DNA from 2 places in the Clostridium subterminale genome. Region 1 is predicted to be linked to the other one. Evidence: riboswitches for the same ligand, from Rfam matches in the RefSeq annotation. Region 1 holds a riboswitch; the other holds the start of a gene.
What was found. A riboswitch is a leader RNA that binds a small molecule or an ion and turns the genes downstream of it on or off. The one in region 1 is predicted to bind FMN.

Region 1 (18,468 bases):
AAGGTATCTACTACTTTTATTTTAGCACCTAACTCATTTTCTAAAATATATGATTCTAAAGCTTTTGATGCTTTTAGATGTCCTCCACCAGTAGATGCAGATAAAATAAGAATATTCATATTTACAATCCTCTCTCTATTTACTTCACATGGTTTTATGTAGTAAATTTAACTATTCCATTTTACCACACCTATTATACTTTAGTCCAATTAATTAAATCTAACATAATCCACTTAAAATCATAAATATTTCATCTACTATTCATCAATTCATACAAATTTCATACTACTTTCATTAAAAAACATCTGGGAATAGAATATACTAAGTATAAATGATTAATATTACTTATATTTTTCTTTAGACAACTCTAATACTATAGATAAAATGTTCTTTTCTATTGTATTCAAAACTTCTATCAAAGTATCTACACAGGATTCTATTTTTTCAGAAGTAGTACCATAATTTTCTCTATCTTTTAATTCTACTACTATTACCTGGGATAATTTAAGCACATTTTGTGCATATTCATTTATCTTTTTGTCATTAATATAACCATTTACAAATTTATAATTATTTATAATCTCTTCAAATTCTATTATAAATTCGTCTCTATAATAACTTTCTACATTTATCCAATTGGGAATTGTGTTATTTCTAATTTTATCTCCAAAGATCTTAATTTTTTTATTCAGTTCAAATAGTTCCTTATAACTTTTTATTTTATCATTATTAATATCTATAGCACGTTCTTTATTAGATTTTTTTCTCTCTTCCATAATTAGTTTTCTCATTATCAATAGAGATATACATCCACCAAATGCTGCAGATATTAATGGCACTATTATTCCTAACATCCAAGTTGCTTTGTCCATAAATAAATCACCTCAAATATAATATTCGTTTCAAATATTATATTTCTTAAGAAAATTAGTCTTCATATCTTTTTCTATGACTAATCATTATTTCATTTAATATATCACTTGTGCTTTGTGGCGTGTATGTTATAGCATTAGCCCCAGCAAGTATAGTTTCACGTATACTCTCATCTGTAGGCCCTCCTGTTGCTATAATAGGAACGTTCGGGTACTTACTTCTTATATGTCTAACAATGTTAGCAGTTTCTTTTGCTCCTGATACATTAAGTATAGTTGCCCCTGCAGCTATTCTTCCATCTATATCATCATGCTTAGAAACCACAGTAACTACTATAGGTAAGTCTATAGTTTCTCTCATCCCCGCAATAACATCATTGTCTATAGATGCGTTAACTACCACTCCCATAGCTCCCTTAAATTCAGCATCTAAGGCTAAATTTATTACTCTCTTACCTGTAGTAATAGCTCCACCTACTCCACAAAATACCGGAATATCGGATGCTAGTAATAGCGCTTCAGTTATTCTCGGTTGAGGCGTAAATGGATATACTGCAATAACAGCATCAGCATTAGTATTTCTTATAACTGCTACATCAGTTGAAAACACTAAAGATTTAATTCTCTTTCCAAATATAATAATTCCTGTAGCATCCCTAATAACCTTAGGTAGTTCAATCATGTGACTTCTTAGTAAACCTTTAAATTCTGGCACACGTTTTTCCATTAATATTTCTCCTTTCACTACATTAAGCTATGTTTTCCTATAAAACATAGCTTAAATCACGCCTCACATAAATAACTTTAACTTACATATATAAATTTATCCGATGACTACCAGCTCTAATACTCCATCTTCTTCAAAGTGGGGGTAAAGAGCAGTTACGTCCCTGGATAATGATTTCTAACCTTCAGTGGGAGTAAAAACTCCCTCTGAAGCAAAGAACTTTGTTTATAATGTAATTAATAACTTATTTGATTTTCTTAACTTACAGATTATATCACAGGCATATTATTTCCTCAATAAATTTATTTAATTATTTTTATGGAATTTTATAGTATGATATCCTCTTACTTATTTTCATTAAATCCTTGTTTCCTAGTAATAAATTAGGAAAATAAAAAAACCTAGTGATTAATAAAATCACTAGGTTTCTATGGCAGGGGCACGAGGACTTGAACCCGGAACCAACGGTTTTGGAGACCGCTACTCTACCAATTGAGCTATACCCCTTCGCTACTCGTTTATTATATTATATAATAGGCACAATTGCAAGAGGTTTTCTATAAATTATTCACCATATTCTTGAATATATATTAGTATAAATAAGTTGAAGCATTCTCACATATTGAGATATTTAGCATCTTATTATTCATTACCTTTTTATAGGAACATAAAAATTCATTTAATTCATTATCAGCTAAATCTATTTTCCCATAACTTTTTAATATAACATTCTCCTCTTGGAGCATTATCTCTATATCATTCTTCTCATTCTTAATGCTATATACATTTACACTTTTAACTTTGAGCTTTCCTTTATACTTTTCTTGAAATCCAATAATTTTTCTTGCATCTTCATACTCATTGCCTAATCCACTTAAAGGAGTCTCTATGCCCATAGACTTCATTTGGCTTTCTACATCTTCAGTAGAAATTCCATACCTCTCCATAACCTTCTTCTGGATATTCATAAATTTCTCTTGAGATATGTTATTCTCCTTCATATACTTAAATATTTCCCTGCTCATCTCTGCCATAGATAGCTTACCTTGAGCCATTGAATAATACATAGAGTATATATAATCCTCAAACTTATCTACATCTTTATCTGTAGCCTTATTTTTTAGTTCATTAAAATCTATTACATCACTAATTTAAATCAGCTCCTTGAATACAATATTTCTTCTATTACATTGTTTATTTTATCCCATAAATTTTTATTTTAGTATCTTATTTTTTATTTAATCTGATTTCTAATCACTTTTATTTCCCATATTCTAAGAATATAGGAAATAAAAGTGTCACGAACTTACATAAGTATAACTTAGTCCAAAAGATTATGAATTCAAGAAATATGTTTATAAATTAGTATATTATAAAAGTATTCAAATTGCTACTGTGTTAACTACGGATTTAAAATATATTAATCTTTTCTTAATATATAATTATGTACTGTTGAGTATGTAGATCACCTACATACTCAACTATAAGCTTACTGTATCTTGAATCCAGCTTCTTTTACTTTTTCAAGAATTTCATCCATATTATCTGTGTTTAATCTTATTACTATTTCTTTGACTTCTGTTATACTCTTAGGGTCAACAACTACAAAGCTTATTATTTGTCCTTTGTTTTCAGTAATTATTTTTGACAATTTAGATATTTGTCCAGGTATGTCATAAGCAATTACAGCTAATCGTTTACCTTTATTTAATCCAAACAATTCTGTAAATTGATGAAATATAGCATGATGTGTTACTATTCCTTGCATTTCTCCATTTTTATTTATTACTGGTACGAATGAAACGCTCTTAGTTTCTAAGAAATGTGCAGCCTCTTCAATTTCGTTAAATGGAGTTATGGATGGTACATCAGTTCTCATTACATTTTCAACTAGAAAATCTGATAGTAAACATTGTCTCTCTATAGATTTTTCATAGTAGTATGTGTATATCTGCTCTTTTGAAATTACTCCACAGAATTTATCTCCTTCTACTACTGGTATGGATAAAAATTTATTTTCTCCCATTACCTTAAGAGCTTCACCTATGGTTACCTTTGGTGTTACTGTCGTTAACTTTTCTCTGGATAACATCAAATTATTTACAAACATAATTTATCCTCCTCTACTTATTTGTTATTCTATATTATACCTTATTTTAGTATACTAATGTTAGTACTTTAATATATTTCATTATTAATATATTGAATATTTTTTGATTATTTAATATATTTTTGCTATTTTATATATTTGAAATATAGCTCCTATTTATATTTCCAAAATATAATACGTAAAATATATAAATTTGTTTATTAAAATATATATTTACTTTAACAATATATAATACCATTTCGTTCCCCAATATGCTAAAATTTTATATAGATAAATGATTTACTGTGGAGGATAACATGAATATTAGTATAAAGAATATAGTTTCCGCTCTATCATTATCCTTAGATCTTACAGATAATAATTGGGGTAAATTTGAGGACGTTATAACTACAACACACGACAAAAATATTTCAAGGAATCAATTTTCTAATCACTCCAGATGCACTTCATATATAGCTTTAGAAATTGCTCGTGTTATGAAACTGGATGAAAACTCTTACTATAATTTATATATTGCTTCCATGATTCATGATATTGGAACTCAAAATATATTTGATGAGTCACATACCTCAAAATGGTATATAAAAAAGCATTGTATTGCTGGCTCAGAAATGATTCAACGTATTCCATCCTTAATACAGGTATATGATATAATACGTTACCATCACGAAAATTATGATGGTAGTGGGTGCTTAAAATTAAAAAATTCACTAATTCCTATAGAAGCACAAATTCTGAGAATAGCTGACTTAATTGAAATTCAGATGGATTATTCTAAACCTTACTATATTCAAAAGGATATTCTTATTGATTGGGTAAAACTACATAATGAAACTTTATTTTCACCACAGGTTGTAAAAGCTTTTCTCATGATATCTGATAAAGAAGAGTTTTGGTTAAACCTTTTAAATCTACCTAATATGAACTTTATCCTTGATAATATAATACCAAAAAAAGATATTCTAATCTCTCTATCCGAATTTGAAGCGATTGCTGATGTATTTGCAAGCATTATAGATAATAAGAGTTCTTTTACTGCTGAACATTCTAAAGAAATTGCTACTTTAGCTTATAGCGTTTCTAAGCATTTAGGTTATGATGAAGAAAAGTGCCTTAAAATGAAAATTGCAGGATTACTTCACGATATTGGAAAACTAGCTATTCCCATTAGTATATTGGACAAGGATGGACCTTTAACAGAAGAAGAGTTTTTTGTCATTAAATCTCATACATACTATACTAAATTAATTTTAGATAAAATAGACAACATATCTGATATTAGTTTATGGGCTTCTAGTCATCATGAAAAATTAAATGGTAAAGGCTATCCAAGAAGACTTAAAGCTGAAGAACTTAGTGAAGAATGCCGCATTATTGGTGTATGTGATATCTATCAATCTTTAACTGCTGATAGACCCTATAGAAAAGGTATGTATATGTATGAAGCATTTGATATATTAGATGATATGGCTAATAGAAACTTAATTTGTAGTAATGCAGTAAAGTGTTTTAAAAATACTTTAATATCCCAAGTGGAAAAGAAACCTTAATTTATTTATTATAAACTTATTTATTCGATGACTATCAGCTTTTTACTCCCATCTTCTTCAAAGTGGGAGTAAAAAGCTGGTATGTCCCTGGATAACGATTTCCCCTAAAGGACAACGACTTCTAAGTATCAAAAATACTGATACTTAGAACTCTGTTTATATAATGAAAAGTAATTTTACTATTTGCTTTTCATTTTTTTTCTTTTAGGCTAAAATATTAATGAGGTGAATCAGATGGAATTTATAGTTAGTAATATTGATGAATTAGATTCCCTAGGTGTACAGCTAGGAAGAATGTGTAAAGAAAATGATATTCTATGCCTTATAGGCGATCTCGGTACTGGTAAGACTCATCTTACCAAAGGAATTGCAAAAGGTCTTGGCATAGATGAATGTATAACTAGTCCTACCTTTACAATCGTTAACGAATATGAAGGTAGATTAAAATTATATCACTTTGATGTATATAGAGTAAATGATCCCGATGAAATTGCTGCCATTGGCTTTGATGAATATATATTTGGAAATGGAGTTAGTGTAATTGAATGGGCTAACTATATCGAAGAATTAATACCTGAAGAAAGTTTAACTATAAATATAGCTAAACTTCCAGATTTAGGTGAAACTTATAGAAAGATTACTCTTTCTTATACTAACAATAGATATGATTATATAAAGGAGTTGAAGCTATGAAGATTTTGTCCCTAGATTCTGCAACAGAATGTGCAACTGTAGCTATTATTGATAATGATAAGATTTTAGGAGAAACTATCATAAATTACAAGAAGCAGCACTCTGTAATTATGATGCCTATGATAGATAATCTTTTGAAAAGCTGTAGTCTATCTGTGTCTGATATAGATGGCTTTGTAGTTTCCAGTGGTCCTGGTTCTTTCACTGGTCTTAGAATTGGTATGTCTACTATAAAAGGTCTTGTGCAAGCCACTAAAAAACCTTTTGTCACTATAAACTCTCTAGATGGTCTTGCAAATAACTTATTCAATACACAAGGTATTATTTGTCCTATAATTGATGCTTTAAGGGGTAATGTATATACTAATTTTTATAGATTTGAAAATAATAATTTAGTAGCTTTAAATGAGCCACAATTATTATCAATGGAAGAGGTAATAAAAAAATGTAGTGACTTTAATGAACGTATTACCTTCATAGGTGATGGTACATTAAAATTTAAGGATAATATACTAAATTCCTTAACAAAAGCTTTCATAGCGCCTAGTCATCTTAATGTTACAAAAGCCTCTTCTATAGGATATTTAGGATATCTGAGATTAGCAAATAGCGAGGGGGATAATGTACTTAACAGTTCTCCTTTATATCTTAGACTGTGCCAAGCAGAACGTGAATACGAAGAAAAGGTAAAAAATCATGACTGATGTAACTGTTGAAAGAATGAACTCATTCAATATACTAGGTGTTAAAGAAATTTCTGACTTAAGCTTCTCTAGTCCTTGGTCTCTCCTATCTATGGAAAAAGAGCTAATTAATAAAAATGCTGTTTACATAGTAGTAAAGCTAGGTAGTAAGGTTGTAGCCTTTGGTGGAATGTGGATTATATTTGACGAAGGTCATATAACCAATATAGCAGTTCATCCTGACTATAGAAGAAATAATTTCGGAGATGTGGTAGTAGAAAACCTTATTTCAATTGCTAAAAATATGAATATGGCTTCTCTGACTCTAGAGGTCAGATCATCTAATATAGCTGCAATAAATCTTTATAAAAAACACCATTTTTCTGTAGAAGGTATAAGAAAAAATTATTACCAAAGTCCAAAAGAAGATGGATACATTATGTGGAATCACAATATATAGATAATATATTTTTCAAATAAAAAGACGATAAAAGATTTTTTTCTCTTATCGTCTTTTTATTAATTATCTTTAAAAAGTTAAATTTTATTCTTAATTTTTTAAAGAAATGACTTTGTACATTTTTATTAAGCACCTTTTTTCATAGATTGTTCAGCTAAAATATTTTCTCTATTTAATAATGGTGATATTCTCTTATAAGATACAAAAGTTATAAAAGATACTATGGCTCCTTTTATAATATTAAAAGGAGTTATTCCTAGAACAATTATACCTGTTAAACTAGAAATATTAGAGTTTCCTTCTGCTGATGCTCCTATAACATTAGTCATACCACCCATTATTGTAGCGTATAATGGTATTAATACAAAGTAATTAAACACTGCTCCTACTATAGTCATTACTATAGTTCCTGAAATTAATCCTATAATTGCATTCTTTTTAGTTTTATTTTTATGATAAATATATGATGCCACGAAGACAAAGGAACCTCCAACTAAAAAGTTAGCAAACTCTCCAACTCCACCTGTGTAAGTGCCATGGAATACTAGGTTTAATATTACTTTTCCACCTTCTATAATCACTCCTGCCACTGGTCCCAATGCAAATCCACCTATAAGTGCTGGTAAATCACTAAGATCAAGTTTTAAGAATGGTGGAAATCCCGGTATTGGAAATTCAAATAACATTAATATAAATGCTATTGCTACTAATAAAGAGATTTTTACTAATCTGTTTACATTTTTAGATGTGTTCATTATTAATACCCCCTAAATTTACTGCAAACTTCATAGGGTGAATTTATCCGATGACTATCCACTCTAATACTCCCATCTTCTTCAAAGTGGATGTTAAGAGTGTCTACGTCCCTGGATAACGATTTCTAACCTTCAAAGAAGCTAAGAACTCTGTTTATAGTACCCTAATGCCTTCAGATTTGTTATTTCTCTAATGACTATCTCATTAATACTGTTCATTGGAACTTAATTGTTAAAAATAATACATATAACAAATCTAAAAAAGCCCTGATTAAAAATCAGGGCTAAAACAAGCATCACTAAAATACTATATACCTACTTCTTTCATCCAGACTATACTGTCGGCTTCGGAGTTTCACCGAATCAGCCTTTCGGCTCGCGGGCTTTACCGCCGGTGGGGAATTACGCCCCGCCCTGAAGTGCATTATTAACTTTTATTACATCTTTATCTTACCATGAAAATCATTACACATCAATATATTTTTCAATATTCATAGGAAAAATAGATATTTTTTTAACGGTATTTTTAAACTTATATCCTACTTTTTAAATGTTCTTCCACATAAACAGAGTTCTTTGCTTCAGAGGGAGTTTTTACTCTCTAAAGCTTAGAAATCCTTATTCAGGGACGTAACAGTTCTTTACCCCCACTTTGAAGAAAATGGGGGGTATTAGAGCTGATATTCATCAGATAAAATGATTTTATTTTAACTCTACATCTTTTTTCATTGATAAAGATATTCTATTTCGCTTCTCATCAATGTCTATTACTGTAACCTCTACCACATCTCCTAGTTTAACTACATCTAGTGGATGCTTAACAAATCTATCACTTAATTGGCTCTTATGAACAAGGCCATCTTGATGTACTCCAATATCTACAAAGGCACCGAAATCAGATACATTTCTAACAGTTCCTAATAATTTCATTCCCTTTTTAAGCTGTGACAGTTCCATAACACCAGTTTTAAATATTGGTTTTGGCATCTCTTCTCTAGGGTCTCTTCCTGGCTTTTTAAGTTCCTTTATGATATCTAAAAGAGTCGGTTCACCTATTCCTACTTCTTTAGCTAAATTAGCTACTCCTACCTCTTTAACTTTTTCATCTATACCATCTATGTTCTTATTACTTAAATCTTTATTATCATATCCTAGAATAGTCATAAGCTTTTTACAAGCTTCATAGCTTTCTGGATGCACAGAGGTACCATCTAAAGGCTCCTTGCTATTATCCACTCTCAAAAATCCTGCACATTGCTCATAGGCCTTAGCTCCTAACCTCTTAACCTTTAAAAGTTCTTTTCTTGATTTAAACTTTCCTGTTTCATCTCTATAGGCTACTATGTTCTGAGCTATACCAGAATTTATTCCAGAAATATAAGATAAAAGCGCTGGTGTTGCGGTATTCAAATCTACCCCTACATTGTTAACACAATCTTCAACTATATTTTTTAGAGATTCATCTAATCTTTTAACTGTAACATCATGCTGATATTGACCTACTCCAATAGACTTAGGATCTATCTTTACTAACTCAGCAAGGGGATCCTGAAGCCTTCTTCCTATTGATATAGCTCCTCTTACCGTAACATCTAAGTCTGGATATTCTTTTGTTGCTAGCTCCGATGCAGAATAAACTGATGCACCAGCTTCAGACACTATTACATAGTATATATCTTTGCCTGTTTCTTTCTTTATCTGCGCTATAACTTCCCCTAATATCTCTTCTGACTCTCTACAAGCAGTACCATTTCCAAGGGAAACTACATCCACATTATGTTTTATCATCATCTTCTTTAACATTTCTTTAGCCTCTTTAACTTTAGCTTCACTTGCGGCTGTAGCATGAACTGTAACATACTCTAAGAATTTACCCGTATCATCAAGGATTGCTACCTTACATCCTGTTCTAAAACCTGGGTCGAATCCCATTACAGTTTTCCCCTTTATAGGTGGAGACATAAGTAGTGCTTTAAGATTTTCTTTAAATATCTTTATAGCTCCATCTTCTCCTTTTTCCGTAAGCATATTACGTACTTCTCTTTCTATAGATGGATATATCAATCTCTTTATAGAGTCATCTATACTCATATTAATATATTCATTACACTTCATATTATCAGTGTTCATAAATTTACTTATATAGCTTTTTATTTTATCTACATCACATGTAATCTTAACTGATAGAACTTTTTCATTTTCTCCTCTATTTATAGCGAGAATTCTATGAGAAGGTATAAACTTTACTTTTTCACTATACTCATAATACATTTCATATTGAGTTCTCTCTTCACTGCTTCCTTTAGTTTCTATAACGCCATTGTTTACCACATAATCTCTTATCCACTTTCTAAACTTAGCATTATCACTAATCTTTTCACTGATAATATCCATAGCTCCTTGTAATGCTTCGTCTGTGGATACTACCTCCTTATCCTCATTTATAAAGTCTTTAGCATACTCCTCAGCGGCCTTTTCGCCTCCTCCAGATAGGATATACTCACTTAAAGGTACTAAGCCCTTCTCTGTAGCTATTATAGCCCTCGTTCTCTTTTTAGGCTTAAATGGTCTATAAATATCTTCTACTTCTGTTAAAGTTTCAGCTTTATCTAAAGAATTTCTAATTTCATCTGTTAATTTTCCTTGCTCATCAATTAATCTAATAACATCTTCCTTTCTACTTTGAAGATTTCTTAGATATGTAAGTCTTTCTGAAAATTTTCTTAAAATTACATCATCAAGACCACCTGTTTTTTCTTTTCTATATCTGGCTATAAAAGGTACTGTATTACCCTCATCTAATAATTCTATTACATCCTCCACTTGAGACTTGCTCATAGGAAACTCTTTAAGTAATTTCTCGTTTATAATTGACATCTTTTCTCCTCCTGATTGTTACTAAGGCATCTGAAAATAAATAATAAATCAAAGATGAGAAGTATATTTTGAGTTAGACAAGGAAACAGGTTCCGCAGATAGTAGCACTATCAAGAGTTCTATTGACGCAGTATAACACAAAATAGACGAGCATTCCGACTTATTTATTTTTTGAAGATGCCTAAGCATCGTATTCTTTAATTTTATCACATTATTAACAAATTTATCATAATCAAAATAAGTTTTTCATACATATAGTAATATAGTAATGTTTAAGGTGATGCCATGAAAAAGTTTATAGTTTCTTCTCTTCTAACCTTTTCCCTAATCCTTTCTTCCATCAGTTATAACAGCTTTATGCTAGCTAATAACTTCAATACTGGGGAAGTAAAAGAAACTATCCAATATCTATCTTCTGATGAGTTTAAAGGTCGATTAAGTGGAACCTTAGAAAATGCTTTAGTTGCTGCCTATATAAAGGATGAGTTTGAACACATAGGATTAGAACCCCTAAGTAATGGCTATTACCAAAGCTTTCAAGTAAATTACCCTAAGAGTTTATCAGATGAACCCATGATTGCAATTATTGATAAGGATAGGAAAATACATAAGATTTTAGAATACGGTGTAAATTACAAAGAAGATTTACTTAACTTTAGGAATACAGAGATAGAGTTTGATAACTCAGATATCTCATCTAAAAACAATGATGCAATATCAGTTTCCAATGACATGGGAACAGCGATATTTTATACTTCTTCTAATAATACCCTTGGGTTTAGAAGCTCTTTTTACGAAGAAAGTAACAAAGGGCTATTTGTTACGGTGACAAAGGAAACTCTAACAGAAATAGAAAATTATCTAAGTGAAGGTTTTTCAATTTACACCTATATACCTTATTCTATAGAAGAAGCAAATATCAATAATGTAGTAGGTGTGATTAAAGGTAAGGACTCATCTCTTCCACCTTTAATCTTAGGTGCTCACTTCGATCATATAGGAACTGATTTAGGTGGAACTGTATATGATGGTGCTTTAGATAACGCTTCTGGAACATCTTTTCTTTTACATTTGGCTAAATATATAAAAACCTTAGGTGTTCCAGACAGAGATATAATCTTTGTTTCCTTTAATGCTGAAGAATTTGGCCTTAAAGGCTCTAAAGCTTTTGTAGATGAATATAAAGATTTAATATCTGGAAGTAGAGTTTATAACTTCGATATGATTGGAAGCTATGACGGTACTCCTCTTTGTATTATGGCTGGTAAAACTAATACTGCTAAAACTCCTATAGTAGAAGAATTAACCAAGGTATTCCAGAATGAAAAAATATATTTTAATTACCTTTTTGAGAATTCTAGTGACCATGGTCCATTTGTAGATGCCGGAATTGAAGCTGTTACGCTTTGTGACCACGATTTATCTAGAATCCATACTCCAAATGATAAAATAGAATATATTAGTGAAGAGGCAATCGATAGATGTTTTAGTGTTATGAAAACTCAAATATTTAGAGATAGTTATTCTAGCAATGTGCTATATAATAATTTAGAGTTAATTCTCGTCCTATCCTTAGGTGCTTCTATAATCTTCAGTGCTGTTTATTACAGCATAAAAAAGAGTAGTTAATTAAACTACTCTTTTATTTGTTTTAGATATTCATTTATAAACATATCTATATTTCCATCCATTACTGAACTTACATTAGAAGTTTCAGCTCCAGTTCTATGGTCCTTAACTAAATTATAAGGGTGGAATACATAGGATCTTATTTGGCTTCCCCATGCATTATCCATTATCTCCCCTGTTATATCTTCAATTTTATCCTTATGCTCACGAATTTTAATGTCTATAAGCTTAGCTTTCAACATTTTTAAAGCATATTCCTTATTAGTATGCTGACTTCTTTCATTTTGACATTGCACTATGATATTAGTAGGTATATGAGTTATTCTTACTGCAGAATCAGTAGTATTTACATGCTGCCCACCTGAGCCACTGGATCTATAGGTATCTATCTTTAAATCCTCTGATCTAATTTCTATGTCTTGGTTCTCAGTAAGCTCTGGTAAAACTTCGCATCCCGCAAAGGATGTTTGCCTTTTTCCACTAGAGTTATATGGTGATATCCTAACTAATCTATGAACACCCTTTTCTGATTTTAAATATCCATAAGCAAAGTCTCCAGTAACTTTAATAGTAACTGTCTTAATTCCAGCCTCATCATCTGCCACATAGTTTAAAACTGTAACCTTAAAACCATGGGCCTCGCACCATCTAGTATACATTCTGTATAACATATTAGTCCAGTCCTGTGCATCGTTACCTCCAGCACCTGTATGAAGCTCCAGTATAGCATTATTTCTATCATACTCCCCACTTAGAAGGGTTTCTATATTAAGATTTTCTATCTCTTCTCCTATGGACTTTAATTCACTTTTTATATCCTTGTAAGAGGAGGAATCTTCCTCCTCCAAACTCATCTCTATCAATATTTGAACATCTTCTGTTCTAACCTCTAAATTTTTGAAATTATCCAGTTTATCTTTTATGGATTTTGCATTTTGAGTAACTTCTTGTGCCTTATTTGTATCACTCCAAAAATCCACTTCTTGCATCTTAAACTCAAGTTCAGATAATTTCTTTTCTTCTTCTGCTATGTCAAAGAGACACCTTTAATTCTTGTAATTTTTCATTGATGACATTTACTTCATTTAAGCATTCTTCTAATTGTAATATCACTTTTATTCTCCTCTTCCACAACAGTTCTTATATTTATGTCCTGATCCACATGGGCATGGGTCATTCCTATTTGGTTTAGCTTGTTTTTTTACTGGCTCTTTCTTTAAAGATTTATCTTCGTTAGTCGAAGTTATTTCAGCTACTCTTTCTCTTTCTGGAGCCTTCTCAACTTTAACATGGAATAGGTACTTAACTGTTTCATGCTTAATATTTTCAATCATTTCTGCAAACATTTCGCTACCTTCCATTTGATATGCTTGAGCTGGATCTTGTTGCTTGTATGCTCTAAGTCCTATACCTTGTTTTAAGTGATCCATGCTATCAATATGATCCATCCACTTAGAATCAACTATCTTAAGCAGGATAACTCTTTCAATTTCTCTCATTTGCTCTTCGCCAAATTCAACTTCTTTTTCAGCATATAATTCTGTTGCCTTATCTAATAACAAATCTATAATTTCATTATTAGATAACTTAGAAATTTCCTCTGCAGTTACTTCTCCCTTAGGTAGATATATATCTTCCATGTACTTTATTAATTTATTTATTTCATCATCAAAGGTATCATCTACACCACTAATATGAGTTGTAACTGAGCTTTCTATAACATCCTTTATCATTGCTTGAATTTGATCTTTTATATTAGCTCCCATAAGAACTTCTTGTCTTTGTTTGTAAATAATTTCTCTTTGTTTATTCATTACGTCGTCGTATTTAACAACATTCTTTCTAACATCAAAGTTATTTCCTTCAACTTTCCTTTGTGCACTTTCTATAGCACCACTAACCATTTTACTTTCAATGGCATCCTCTTCTTGAAGTCCTAATTTATCAATCATACCTCCAAGTCTTTCTGAACCAAATATTCTCATTAAATCATCTTCAAGACAAATATAGAATCTAGATTCACCTGGGTCTCCTTGACGACCAGAACGTCCTCTTAACTGGTTATCTATACGTCTTGATTCATGTCTTTCTGTACCTAATATCTTTAAGCCTCCAAGTTCTACTACTCCTTCTCCAAGTTTAATATCAGTACCTCTACCAGCCATGTTAGTAGCAATAGTTACAGCACCCTTTTGTCCTGCTAATGCTACAATTTCTGCTTCTCTTTCATGGTACTTAGCATTTAATACTTGGTGTGGAACACCTTTTTTCTTAAGCATAGCTGAAATCACTTCAGACTTATCTATACTTACTGTACCAACTAAAACTGGTTGACCTTTTTTATGAGTTTCTACTATCTCATCTACTAAACACTTATATTTTCCTTTAATAGTCTTATAAACCACATCTGGATTATCTACTCTTGCTATTGGCATATGAGTTGGTATTACTATTACGTCAAGACCATAAATCTCTCTAAATTCAGCTTCTTCAGTCTCAGCAGTACCAGTCATACCTGCAAGCTTAGTATACATTCTAAAGTAGTTTTGGAATGTTATAGTTGCAAGAGTTTTAGACTCTTTTTCAACCTTTACGCCCTCTTTTGCTTCAATAGCTTGGTGTAATCCATCACTATATCTTCTACCTTCCATAAGTCTTCCTGTAAAGTCATCAACAATAACTACTTCACCATCTTTTACTATATAGTCCTTTTCATTCTTCATTATATGATTTGCCTTTAGTGCTTGAACTAAATGGTGTTGAACATCCATGTTTTCAGGATCTGCATAGTTCTCTAAATGGAAGTATTTTTCTGCCTTTGCTATACCTTCATCAGTAAGTATAACGGAATTTCTCTTTTCATCTACTAAATAATCTTCTTCATATAATCCTTTAACGAAAAAGTCTGCAATTCTATAAAAATCGGTAGACTTATCTCCTTGACCTGATATTATAAGCGGAGTTCTAGCTTCATCTATAAGTATTGAGTCAACCTCATCCACAATAACATAATTTAATTCTCTTTGAACTTTTTCTTCTTTATAAACTACCATATTATCTCTTAGATAGTCGAATCCAAATTCATTATTAGTACCATAAGTAATATCACAATTATACATTTGTTGTTTTTCTATTTGAGTTTGGCCATGAACTATAACTCCTACTGTAAGCCCTAAAAATTCATGAACTCTTCCCATTTCATCTCTATCTCTCTTAGCAAGATAGTCGTTAACTGTGATTATGTGCACACCCTTACCAGCTAATGCATTTAAATAAGATGGAAGAGTAGCTACTAAAGTTTTACCTTCTCCTGTTCTCATCTCTGAAATTCTGCCCTGGTGTAATACAACTCCACCTATAATCTGAACATCGTAATGTCTAAGACCGAGAACTCTTTTAGATGCTTCTCTAACTACTGCAAAAGCTTCTGGAAGAATATCATCTAAAGTCTCACCCTTCTTTAACCTGCCTTTAAATTCTTCTGTCTTCAGTCTTAATTCTTCGTCACTTAATTTTTCTATAATTTCCTCAAGAGAATTAACCTTTTTAACTATTGGCATAATTCTTTTAATTTCCCTCTCACTGTAGGTACCAAATATCTTGTTAAATATTTTCATCTAAAATCATCCTCACTCTTTCTATCTAAGGTTTGTTAGCTATAATCATCACATAAATACTAATTAAGATTATATCAGTTATTCTTTGTCACTTCAACTTTATACCTATAACTTTTATCCAAAATAAGTAAATCCATATCCTATTTTAACATAGAATTAATAATTTCTTATTGACATAAAAAACTCTATAGCTGATGCCATAGAGTTTTTATTAATATAATAAGTATATTTTTAACTTTTTCTTTGAAATCAACTTTAGAAATCCTGTTCAATTAAGCCATAATTTCCATCTTTTCTTTTATAAACAACATTTACTTCGTCTGTATTCCCATTCATGAATACGTAGAAGTCATGTCCTAAAAGCTCCATTTGTAATACAGCTTCTTCTTGGCTCATAGGCTTTATAGCAAATCTTTTAGTCTTTACTATCCTAGGCTCTTTTTCCTCATCATAGTCAGCATAGCGTTCTATATTATTAAATCTTAATGAATTATCATAATTTCTTCTCTCAAGCTTAGTTTTTTGTTTTCTAATTTGACCTTCAAGCTTATCAATTACAGCATCTATTGCATTATACATATCTCCATTTCTTACTTCTGCTCTTAATAATGCACTGTTAAACGGAATTATTACTTCAATTTTGTGTATATTCTTCTCTACACTTAGTGTAGCTGTAGCGTTCTCGGCATTTACAAAGAATTTATCTAGTTTTGATAACTTCTTTTCAATTGCAGCTTTTAGTCCTTCAGTAACCTCGATATTTCTTCCTATAACTCTAACTTTCATAATTCCAGCTCCCCTCATATTAAAAAGGATTATTGTACTTCCTTTTAATATTTCTATTTTGTAATTATATTTTAAACTTTACCTTAACTACTTGCAAGAATACTTTACTCAATATTCTGAAAAGTTCTCTTTTTATTCTTTCATAGCTTTCTTTTCCTCTATTCTACAACTTATATCGTCTTTATATAGTATATGAATTTTTTCATATTATATGTTATAATAAAATTACATGTGCTGGATATCATATAATAAAAATATAAATATTGTTTATACATATTAAAAAATTTAAAATATCATTTCATAACTAAGGTTAAATAATAACTTCAATATACTCTAATAAAAAAATAGCAGTCATAAAAGACTGCTAATTAGCACCATTAAGGTACTTATGTCGGTTGACCTGGTCTTTGACCCCACACTCGCCTACTGGAGCTTTTGCTACCCAGAATTACCCTCTCACTACTAACCCTCTCGCATCAACACGGTAGGACTTACCTCTAAGCCGCACCATGCTCATTAAACATTTTATTTAACTTACGTGGATCGTTTCGCCTGCGACTGGCATCGACTTTCAACCACAAACCCGACTCTTATATTATACTCTACTTTTCGCCACTGTCAATATAAAAACCTCATCGCTATTTATTTCCTTAATAGCTTTTGCAGCATAAAAAGCTGTAGCTCCAGATGTAATTACATCATCAATAATGAGCACTCGCTTTCCTTCTATATATTTTTTATTTTTTACCATAAAAGAATCCTTTATATTTTCCCATCTTTTTATATTATCTAATCCAATTTGATCTACACTATCACTTGCTTTATAAAGTAATTCCTTATAAGGTATTTTGCAGCTTTTACTTATATATTTACAAAGCACTTCACATTGATTGAATCCTCTACTTTTCAAAGCGGATTTACTACTTGGAATAAAGGTTAATATATCCACCTTATCCTTTAAATTTTTTAATATAAACTCACTCATATAACTTGCTAAAATTTTTCCTGCTAAAAAACTCTTATTATATTTAAGTTTTAAAATCAACTTCTTTAATTCATAACCGTAAAATCCTAAGGAGTAGCTTTTTAATTCCTCATCTTCATGAATTATTGAAGATTCTATATTAATTATATTAATGCTCTTTTTACATTCTTCACAAATATAATCATTTTCTTCATATTCCTCACATATTATACATTTTTCTTCTATCCCATAGATAGTAGATAATATACTATCTACTATCTGATTTATAATTTCAAAACTCCTTCTTCCCAAGCTCTCTTATTTAACTCCCTTAAAATATTTTTACATCTATCCATATGCTCAGTTTCACTATTGCAAAGAAAAATAACCTCTTCTCGATCTGCCATAGACCTTCTATTTATCTTGCTAGACATATAAACCAAATCCTTATAATTAAAGTTATCGTTGTCTGCAAAAAATATCATAACATTCAATGGATGTACTCCATAATAGTTCTCATTAAAATCATCAGTAACCAATATACCATATTCTGCTAGTAAGAATTTAGATAGCTCTGTCTTGTTACCATTTACTGTTATATATTTAAAAATATTTTTTGTAAGCTTATGGTCAATATTAGAAAGATACTTATAAATATTATCAGTTTTCTCATCATCCGGTGCATATATTATAACTTTCTTATTGGTATTTATTGACCATTCTAGATATTCATATACACTCATAG
Region 2 (7,355 bases), on a different contig from region 1:
AAAGTTTAGATACAATAAACTCATTAAATCTTCCTACTACTATTCCAACTCTTAATCCTTGTGCAACTAAATTTCCTTCAAATATTTTCATCATTATTCCTCCTAAATTATATTTTAATTTATAACTAAATCATAGATTTAGAGTCTTATATGAGGCTTCGCTCATATTAATTTCAAAATGAAACTCCTTCTCATATGCATTCGAATGAGTAAGTGCGACTAACTAAATCATAGATTTAGAGTCTAATATGAGACTTCACTCATACTAATCTCAAAATTAAACTCCTTCTCATATGCATTCGAATGAGTAAGTGCGACTAGCTAAATCATAGATTTAGAGTCTTACTTATAGTTAAGCATGTGCTCCATTTTATTTTGTTTAGTTTTTAAATAAAATTCATTATCCTTATTATAATTAATTTGGATTGGCACTCTTTCTACTACCTCAATATCATATCCATCTAACCCTTTAATTTTCTTTGGATTATTAGTCATAAGTCTAAGTTTTTTAGCTCCTAGTTCTTTCAGCATTTGAGCTCCTATTCCATAATCTCTAAGATCTGCTGGAAATCCAAGTTTAATGTTTGCCTCTACTGTATCATATCCATGGTCTTGTAAATCGTATGCTTTTAATTTATTTATAAGCCCTATGCCTCTTCCCTCTTGCCTCATATATAAAAGTATTCCACAGCCTTCTTCTTCAATTCTTCTTAAAGCTTCTGCTAATTGTTCTCCACAATCACATCTATTAGAGCCAAGGACATCTCCAGTTAGACATTCAGAGTGCAGTCTTGTTAAAATTGGTTTATTCTCATCAATTTCTCCTTTAACTAATGCCACATGATGTTCACCATTTAATTTATTTATAAAACCATACATCTTAAAATTTCCATATTTTGTAGGCATGTCTACCTCTGCTGCCTTTTCTATTAGTACTTCTGTCTTTCTCCTGTACCTAACTAAATCTGCTATAGTAATTACTTTAATATTATGTAGTTTACCGAATTCTAAAAGTTCCTCAGTTCTAGCCATAGTTCCATCTTCACTCATAATTTCACAAATTACTCCCGCTGGCTTTAACCCTGCCATTTTTGATAAATCTACCGCCGCTTCAGTGTGCCCTACTCTTTTTAATACGCCACCCTCTCTAGCTTCTAAAGGAAATACATGACCTGGTTTTCTAAAGTCTTTTGCTATGCTATCTCCATCTAAAATCTTCTGAATAGTTAAAGCTCTCTCGTGTGCAGATATTCCTGTAGTGGTCCCAATATGATCCACAGATACTGTAAATGCAGTTTCATGATTATCTGTATTTTTTTCAACCATAGGTTCTATTTTTAAATCTCTAAGTCTTTCTCCTTCCAATGGCATACATATAAGCCCTCTTCCAAACTTAGCCATAAAGTTTATAGCTTCTGGGGTAACCTTTTCAGCAGCCATTAATAAATCTCCCTCATTTTCTCTATCTGGGTCATCAATAACTATAACCATCTTTCCTTCTTTAATATCCTTAATTGCTTCTTCAATAGTATAAAATTCTAACATTTTTAACCCTCCCTATTTTATTTAACTTAAAAGAATCCATTTTCTTTAAGAAATTCTTCACTAATGGAATTTTTATTCTCTACTTTTTTACTATCTTTAAATGTTAAAAGCTTTTCTACATATTTCCCTATAACATCACACTCAAGATTCACTGTATCTTCATTAGTTTTAGATAATAATATTGTTTCTTTTCCAGTGTGTGGAATTATGGAAACTTTAAATACCTTATCATCTACATATGCTACAGTAAGACTTATTCCATCTATGGCTATGGAGCCTTTTTCAACTACATACTGTAAAATACTTTCCTTAGCCTCTATGGTAACCCATACTGCGTTATCTTCCTTTTCTAAAGAAATTATTCTCCCAACACCATCTATATGCCCACTTACTATATGCCCTCCAAATCTACCTTTAGCACTTAAGGCTCTTTCTAAATTCACTTTACTTCCAACCTTTAATCCACCTAAATTACTTCTTCTTAAGGTTTCAGCCATAACATCAGCATCAAATACATTTCCATATATATTTGTTACTGTTAAGCACACTCCATTGGTACAAATGCTATCTCCTAACTTTATATCCTCAATAACTTTATTAGCCTTAATTGAAAGTATAGAGGATTTCTCTCTCTTTTTTAGTCCTCTAATTTCTCCTACCTCTTCAACTATTCCTGTAAACAAGGTATCCATCTCTCCTTCATGTATCCTTCTATTAAAATATCTTCTCCTATAGTAACTACTGTTATACTCTCTATTCCATAGGCTTCTTCTAGATTTGTTATTCCCATCCCCTCTACTGGGGTCTTGGACCTTTCTCCTCCAATAAATTTAGGTGCAATATACATTTGAACTTTATCTACTATCCCAGCCTTTAGAGCTTCAAAGTTCAAGGTTCCCCCTCCCTCAAGAAGAATACTATCAATGTTCATTTCACCTAAAGTTTCCATTAACTTCTCCAAATTAACTTTTCCCTCTTTAGATGGAATAACTACTACCTCTACACCACTCTCAGTATAAATAGATATTTTTTCTTTTGTAGCTTTTTCCGTAGTTACTATAATAGTTCTTGCCTTCCTATCCGCTATAACTTTAGAATTTAAAGGAATTCTAAGAGAGCTATCCAAAATTATTCTTATAGGATTTTTCCCTCCCGGTACTCTACAAGTTAATTCCGGATCATCTTTTATAACGGTATTTGATCCAACCATTATTCCCATAAGATTATGTCTCAAGTTATGAACATTTTTTCTTGAGGCTTCTCCAGTTATCCACTTTGACTCCCCATATTGAGTAGCTAGCTTACCATCTAGTGACATGGCAGTTTTCATAATTACAAAGGGTTTCTTTGTAGAAATATACTTCATAAATATTTCATTTAAAGCAATACACTCCTTTTCCAAAACTCCTATATCTACAACTATTCCAGAGTCTCTAAGCTTTTTAACTCCTCTACCCGCCACTAATGGGTTTGGATCTAAAGAACCAATTACCACTCTTTTAATCTTTTTCTCTATGATTTTATCTACGCAAGGTGGTGTTTTCCCATGATGAGAACAAGGCTCTAAGGTCACATAAAGAGTTGCTCCACAGATATCCTCTTTAGCATCTTTAAAGGCATTAACCTCCGCATGATTATGTCCATAGACCTGATGATAACCTTCACCAATAATAGTTCCATTATTAACAATTACAGCACCTACCATTGGATTAGGATTAACCTTTCCCCTTCCCTTCTCTGCTAATGTCAAAGCCAATCTCATATAATTTTCATCCATAAAATCACATCCTTATTTAAATAAAATAAAAGCCCCAAGTATAGTACCCTGGGGCTAAATTTTTATTCATACATTATAGTAAAATTTAGTTTATATTATAATTTTCATATTAAAAATATAATACTTATTATAAAATAAAAAATCTCTGAAATATTATAAATACTTCAGAGCACATAAACTAAAAATTATAGTTATACAAAATAACTATAGTAATTACTATACTTACAAATAATTTTCTCACATCCAGACTTTACTGTCGGCCTTGGAATCTCACCAAGTCATGCCAAATTGGCTCGCGGGCTATACCGCCGGTAGGGAATTTCACCCTGCCCCGAAAATTTTCTTATTAACTTATCAAAGTAATAATATCATCTTCCAAAAATAATTTCAATATATTCTTACAAATCTTCTTAATTAACATTTTATAAACAATAATTAATTTTATTTACCCAATAATATTTCTCAGAAAATAAACCAGAGACATTATGATATCTCTGGCTTATTTTATTAAGTAGTTTGTTATTTAATTTAAAGTACTACATATTTAGTAAATTTATTATTTCTTGAACAGCTTGCTTAGCTTCTCTAGGTAATCTTTCTATTGCTGCGTCTTGAGCCTTTGGATCGTTTATTTGGGCTATTCTCATTATCTCTTGTTGTAGCCCTGGTATATTATTTACTACATTTGAAGCATTATTAAATCTAGTTGCAAAATTAGGGTCCTTCATTTTTCCCTTAATCTTTGTTATTAACTCATAAGGATTCATTAAACTTTCCTCCCACCATCGAAATAATTCATTATAATTACATAATATTCAATAGTAGCTTAAAAGTTCTTATTTTTACTTATAACTTAATTTAGGCATCTGAAAATAAATAATAAGTCAAAGATGAAAAGTATATTTTGAGTTAGACAAGGAAACAGGTTCCGCAGATAGTAGCACTATCTAAGGGTTCTGTTGACGCAGTATAAACAGAGTTCTTTGCTTCAGAGGGGGTTTTTACTCCCACTGAAGGTTAGAAATCGTTATCTAGGGACGTAGCCGCTCTTTACTCCCACTTTGAAGAAGATGGGAGTATTAGAGCGGGTAGTCATCAGATAACACAAAATAGACGAACATTCTGACTTATTTATTTTTTGAAGATGCCTTATCTAATATAAAATTCTATATATTTTTACGTACAGGATGTAATAGGAAATAACCATTCCTTTAATAAATTCTTTCCTTTTAAAATAAAAAGTGCCTCATCATCATTCTTCAAAGTTCCTTCAATAGGCTTATACTTATGGGTATTAGGTATGAAGTGAAATTGAACTTTTTCTTCTTCTTTAAATATACTTTCTATTAGACAATCAACCTCTATTAATTTATTGCTTATAATATCATATATATGAAGTGTTTCTTCTTCTCTTCTTAAAATTATAATGGTATCCCTCTCTGGAATATAATACAAATCATCCTTAAACTCATATAAACAGTACACTAAAAGTGGCCATTTATCATTAATAGCCCCTAATTTCTTAGATGTAGGAAACCTGTTTGCAGTGAGTATATTTATAAGTTCTTTATGATTTTCATTACTTATATCAAGCTTTTCTATAGTAGATATCTTCTTATTTATGTATTTGCCATCTATTATATATGTTTTCTCTAAAGTTCTTTCAAAGCCAAATTTAGGATAAAAATCTAACACAGTATTATTCGCAAAAAGATAAATTAAATCATAGTTCTTTTCATATTTATCTATAACATATTTCATCAAAATTGCACATAATCCTCTATTTCTGAAGTTTTCATCAGTCATAACAGTTCCAATTTGAATAGCTTTTTTTAATTCTCCCTCTATTACAAATTCAAATTTATTTATAGATATATTTGAAACAACTTGGTCTTCATCTATAATAGCATATGGTATATATCCGCTTTTTAAATATCCTTTTTTATACCAATCTTCAAAATCTAATCCAAAGGTCTTATATGCTAGATTATTAAAGCTTTTTCTATATTGCTCTTTATCCAAGAAATTACCTACTATGGTGACTTGCGTATTCATAATCCTATCTCCTATTCCATAGTTTATTTAATATTTATATAACTCTTTTCTAATACTCCATAGACTCTTATATGTGTTAAATCTATAATCTTCATAATATCACCTTTCATAATTATTAAATACTTATTTCTTTTAATATACCCCTAGCACTTTTAGAAATCATTATTTTATTTCTATACAGCTCTATATCCTTCAAAAGTTTGTCTTTATCTTTTTCATATCCATTACTCCATTTATACATTTTTTTCAGCATATTTACTGTAGGTTTGTAATTTGCCCTCTCCATCTTTAAATTTTGAAATATCCACCTTTTTAAAATGCGATACTTTTTCCTTTTAGCTGGAGTATCAAGCAAAATAATTAAATCAGCTGCTTCGAATCCAAAGTCAAAATATTCCCTTCTAACTCCTTCAATAATCCATTTATCCTCGTTTAAAATCTTATGAAATTCTAAATTTCTTTCTTCTACTGTTCTCTTTCTATCTACATTTTTACTTCTTATATGAACTACATTGTCTAGCTCATACCAAGGAATATTTAGTTTCTTAGACATTCTCCTAGCCATAGTGGTTTTACCACTGGCTACCGAACCTATTATATACTTTTGAAACTTCATTAATGTGCATATGATTATACATCCTAACTAATATATTTTACTTTAATAATTTCTACTATTACCTATTTTAACTAGTATTACTAAACGCTCATTTCACATAAATATTGTATTAGATTTCAAATTAATTCTTATTTAAATATTACAATAAAATATATTCCATAAATACTATTAGAATCCTTTAAATATAATTAGGTTTATAAAAAAAACACTAACCCCATTTAAAGATTAGTGTTTTTTTATTTGATAAGATATATTTTATAAAGTTAATTTATCTTTTCCTGTCCACTTTCTTAATACCTCAGGCACTATAACACTTCCGTCAGCTTGCTGATACTGTTCTAGTATAGCTGGTAATAATCTACTTGTAGCTAGCCCTGATGCATTTAAGGTATTTAGATATTCTACCTTATTACCATCTTCTCTTCTAAATCTTATCATGCCTCTTCTTGCTTGATAATCTCTTGCATTAGAAGCTGAACTTATCTCTTTATATTCATTCATGCTTGGTATCCAAACTTCTATATCGTAAGTCTTTGCCATAGATGCGCTACAGTCTTTAGCTGCCAGCTTTACTAGCCTATAATGCAATCCTAACCCTTTTACCAAAGCTTCAGCCTTTTGAATTAATTCTTCTAGTGCTTTATCTGAATCCTCTGGCTTTGTATATTGGAACATTTCTATTTTATTAAATTGATGTCCCCTTATCATACCTCTTTCAGATTTTCTATAACTTCCAGCTTCAACACGATAGCAAGGAGTATATGCAAATAATTTCTTAGGCAATTCTTCTTCTTTTAAAATCTCTCCTCTATAAAGGTTAATTAAAGCAGTTTCTGCTGTAGGAAGCATAAATTGCATATTTTCTTTATCTTTTTTATCTCCAACTGTGAATACTTCATCAATGAATTTAGGAAACTGTCCTGCTGAAAGACCACATTGATAGTTTAATATATGTGGAGGTAAGATAAATTCATATCCATCTTTTGTATGCTCTTCTATAAAGTAATTAAGTAGAGCCCATTCTAACATAGCTCCTACACCTTTATATATCCAAAAACCATTGCCTCCAAGCTTAACTCCTCTTTCATAATCAATAAGATCATGGACTTTCGCAAGTTCTACATGGTCTTTAATTTGGAAATCGAAATTAGGCTTTTCTCCAAATTCTCTAACTACCTTGTTATTTTCTTTTCCACCTGCTACTACATCCTCATCAGGTATATTCGGAAGGCTTTCCATAAATATATTAATCTTTTCTTCTATCTCTTGAAGTTTTTCATCATACTCTTTTATTTCCCTACTAACTACTTTCATCTCTTCATATAAAGCTTCTACATTCTCACCTCTCTTTTTAAGAATAGG

Region 2: it holds a riboswitch for FMN, as region 1 does, so the genes downstream of both, ribD (bifunctional diaminohydroxyphosphoribosylaminopyrimidine deaminase/5-amino-6-(5-phosphoribosylamino)uracil reductase RibD) here and ABDZ93_RS06740 (ECF transporter S component) in region 1, are expected to answer to the same signal.

The regions. Positions count from the first base shown of each region.
Region 1 covers NZ_BAAACI010000002.1:175,074-193,541, forward strand. The annotation lists gene ABDZ93_RS06690 (MGDG synthase family glycosyltransferase) at 1-119, opposite strand, end outside; gene ABDZ93_RS06695 (hypothetical protein) at 342-872, opposite strand; gene ABDZ93_RS06700 (hydrolase) at 928-1,599, opposite strand; tRNA gene ABDZ93_RS06705 (tRNA-Trp) at 2,031-2,106, opposite strand; gene ABDZ93_RS06710 (DUF3867 domain-containing protein) at 2,190-2,750, opposite strand; gene ABDZ93_RS06715 (CBS domain-containing protein) at 3,089-3,709, opposite strand; gene ABDZ93_RS06720 (HD-GYP domain-containing protein) at 4,006-5,259, shown strand; gene tsaE (tRNA (adenosine(37)-N6)-threonylcarbamoyltransferase complex ATPase subunit type 1 TsaE) at 5,494-5,952, shown strand; gene tsaB (tRNA (adenosine(37)-N6)-threonylcarbamoyltransferase complex dimerization subunit type 1 TsaB) at 5,949-6,656, shown strand; gene rimI (ribosomal protein S18-alanine N-acetyltransferase) at 6,649-7,095, shown strand; gene ABDZ93_RS06740 (ECF transporter S component) at 7,221-7,850, opposite strand; FMN riboswitch at 8,163-8,276, opposite strand; gene ABDZ93_RS06745 (Tex family protein) at 8,553-10,727, opposite strand; gene ABDZ93_RS06750 (M28 family metallopeptidase) at 11,013-12,356, shown strand; one part of gene prfB (peptide chain release factor 2) at 12,362-13,390, opposite strand; one part of gene prfB (peptide chain release factor 2) at 13,392-13,469, opposite strand; gene secA (preprotein translocase subunit SecA) at 13,472-15,973, opposite strand; gene hpf (ribosome hibernation-promoting factor, HPF/YfiA family) at 16,229-16,759, opposite strand; gene ABDZ93_RS06770 (ComF family protein) at 17,355-18,035, opposite strand; gene ABDZ93_RS06775 (hypothetical protein) at 18,008-18,468, opposite strand, start outside.
Region 2 covers NZ_BAAACI010000006.1:407,073-414,427, reverse strand. The annotation lists gene ribH (6,7-dimethyl-8-ribityllumazine synthase) at 1-91, opposite strand, end outside; gene ABDZ93_RS10875 (bifunctional 3,4-dihydroxy-2-butanone-4-phosphate synthase/GTP cyclohydrolase II) at 343-1,545, opposite strand; gene ABDZ93_RS10870 (riboflavin synthase) at 1,572-2,228, opposite strand; gene ribD (bifunctional diaminohydroxyphosphoribosylaminopyrimidine deaminase/5-amino-6-(5-phosphoribosylamino)uracil reductase RibD) at 2,213-3,322, opposite strand; FMN riboswitch at 3,550-3,665, opposite strand; gene ABDZ93_RS10860 (hypothetical protein) at 3,859-4,089, opposite strand; gene ABDZ93_RS10855 (GNAT family N-acetyltransferase) at 4,499-5,377, opposite strand; gene ABDZ93_RS10850 (P-loop NTPase family protein) at 5,493-5,993, opposite strand; gene serS (serine--tRNA ligase) at 6,249-7,355, opposite strand, start outside.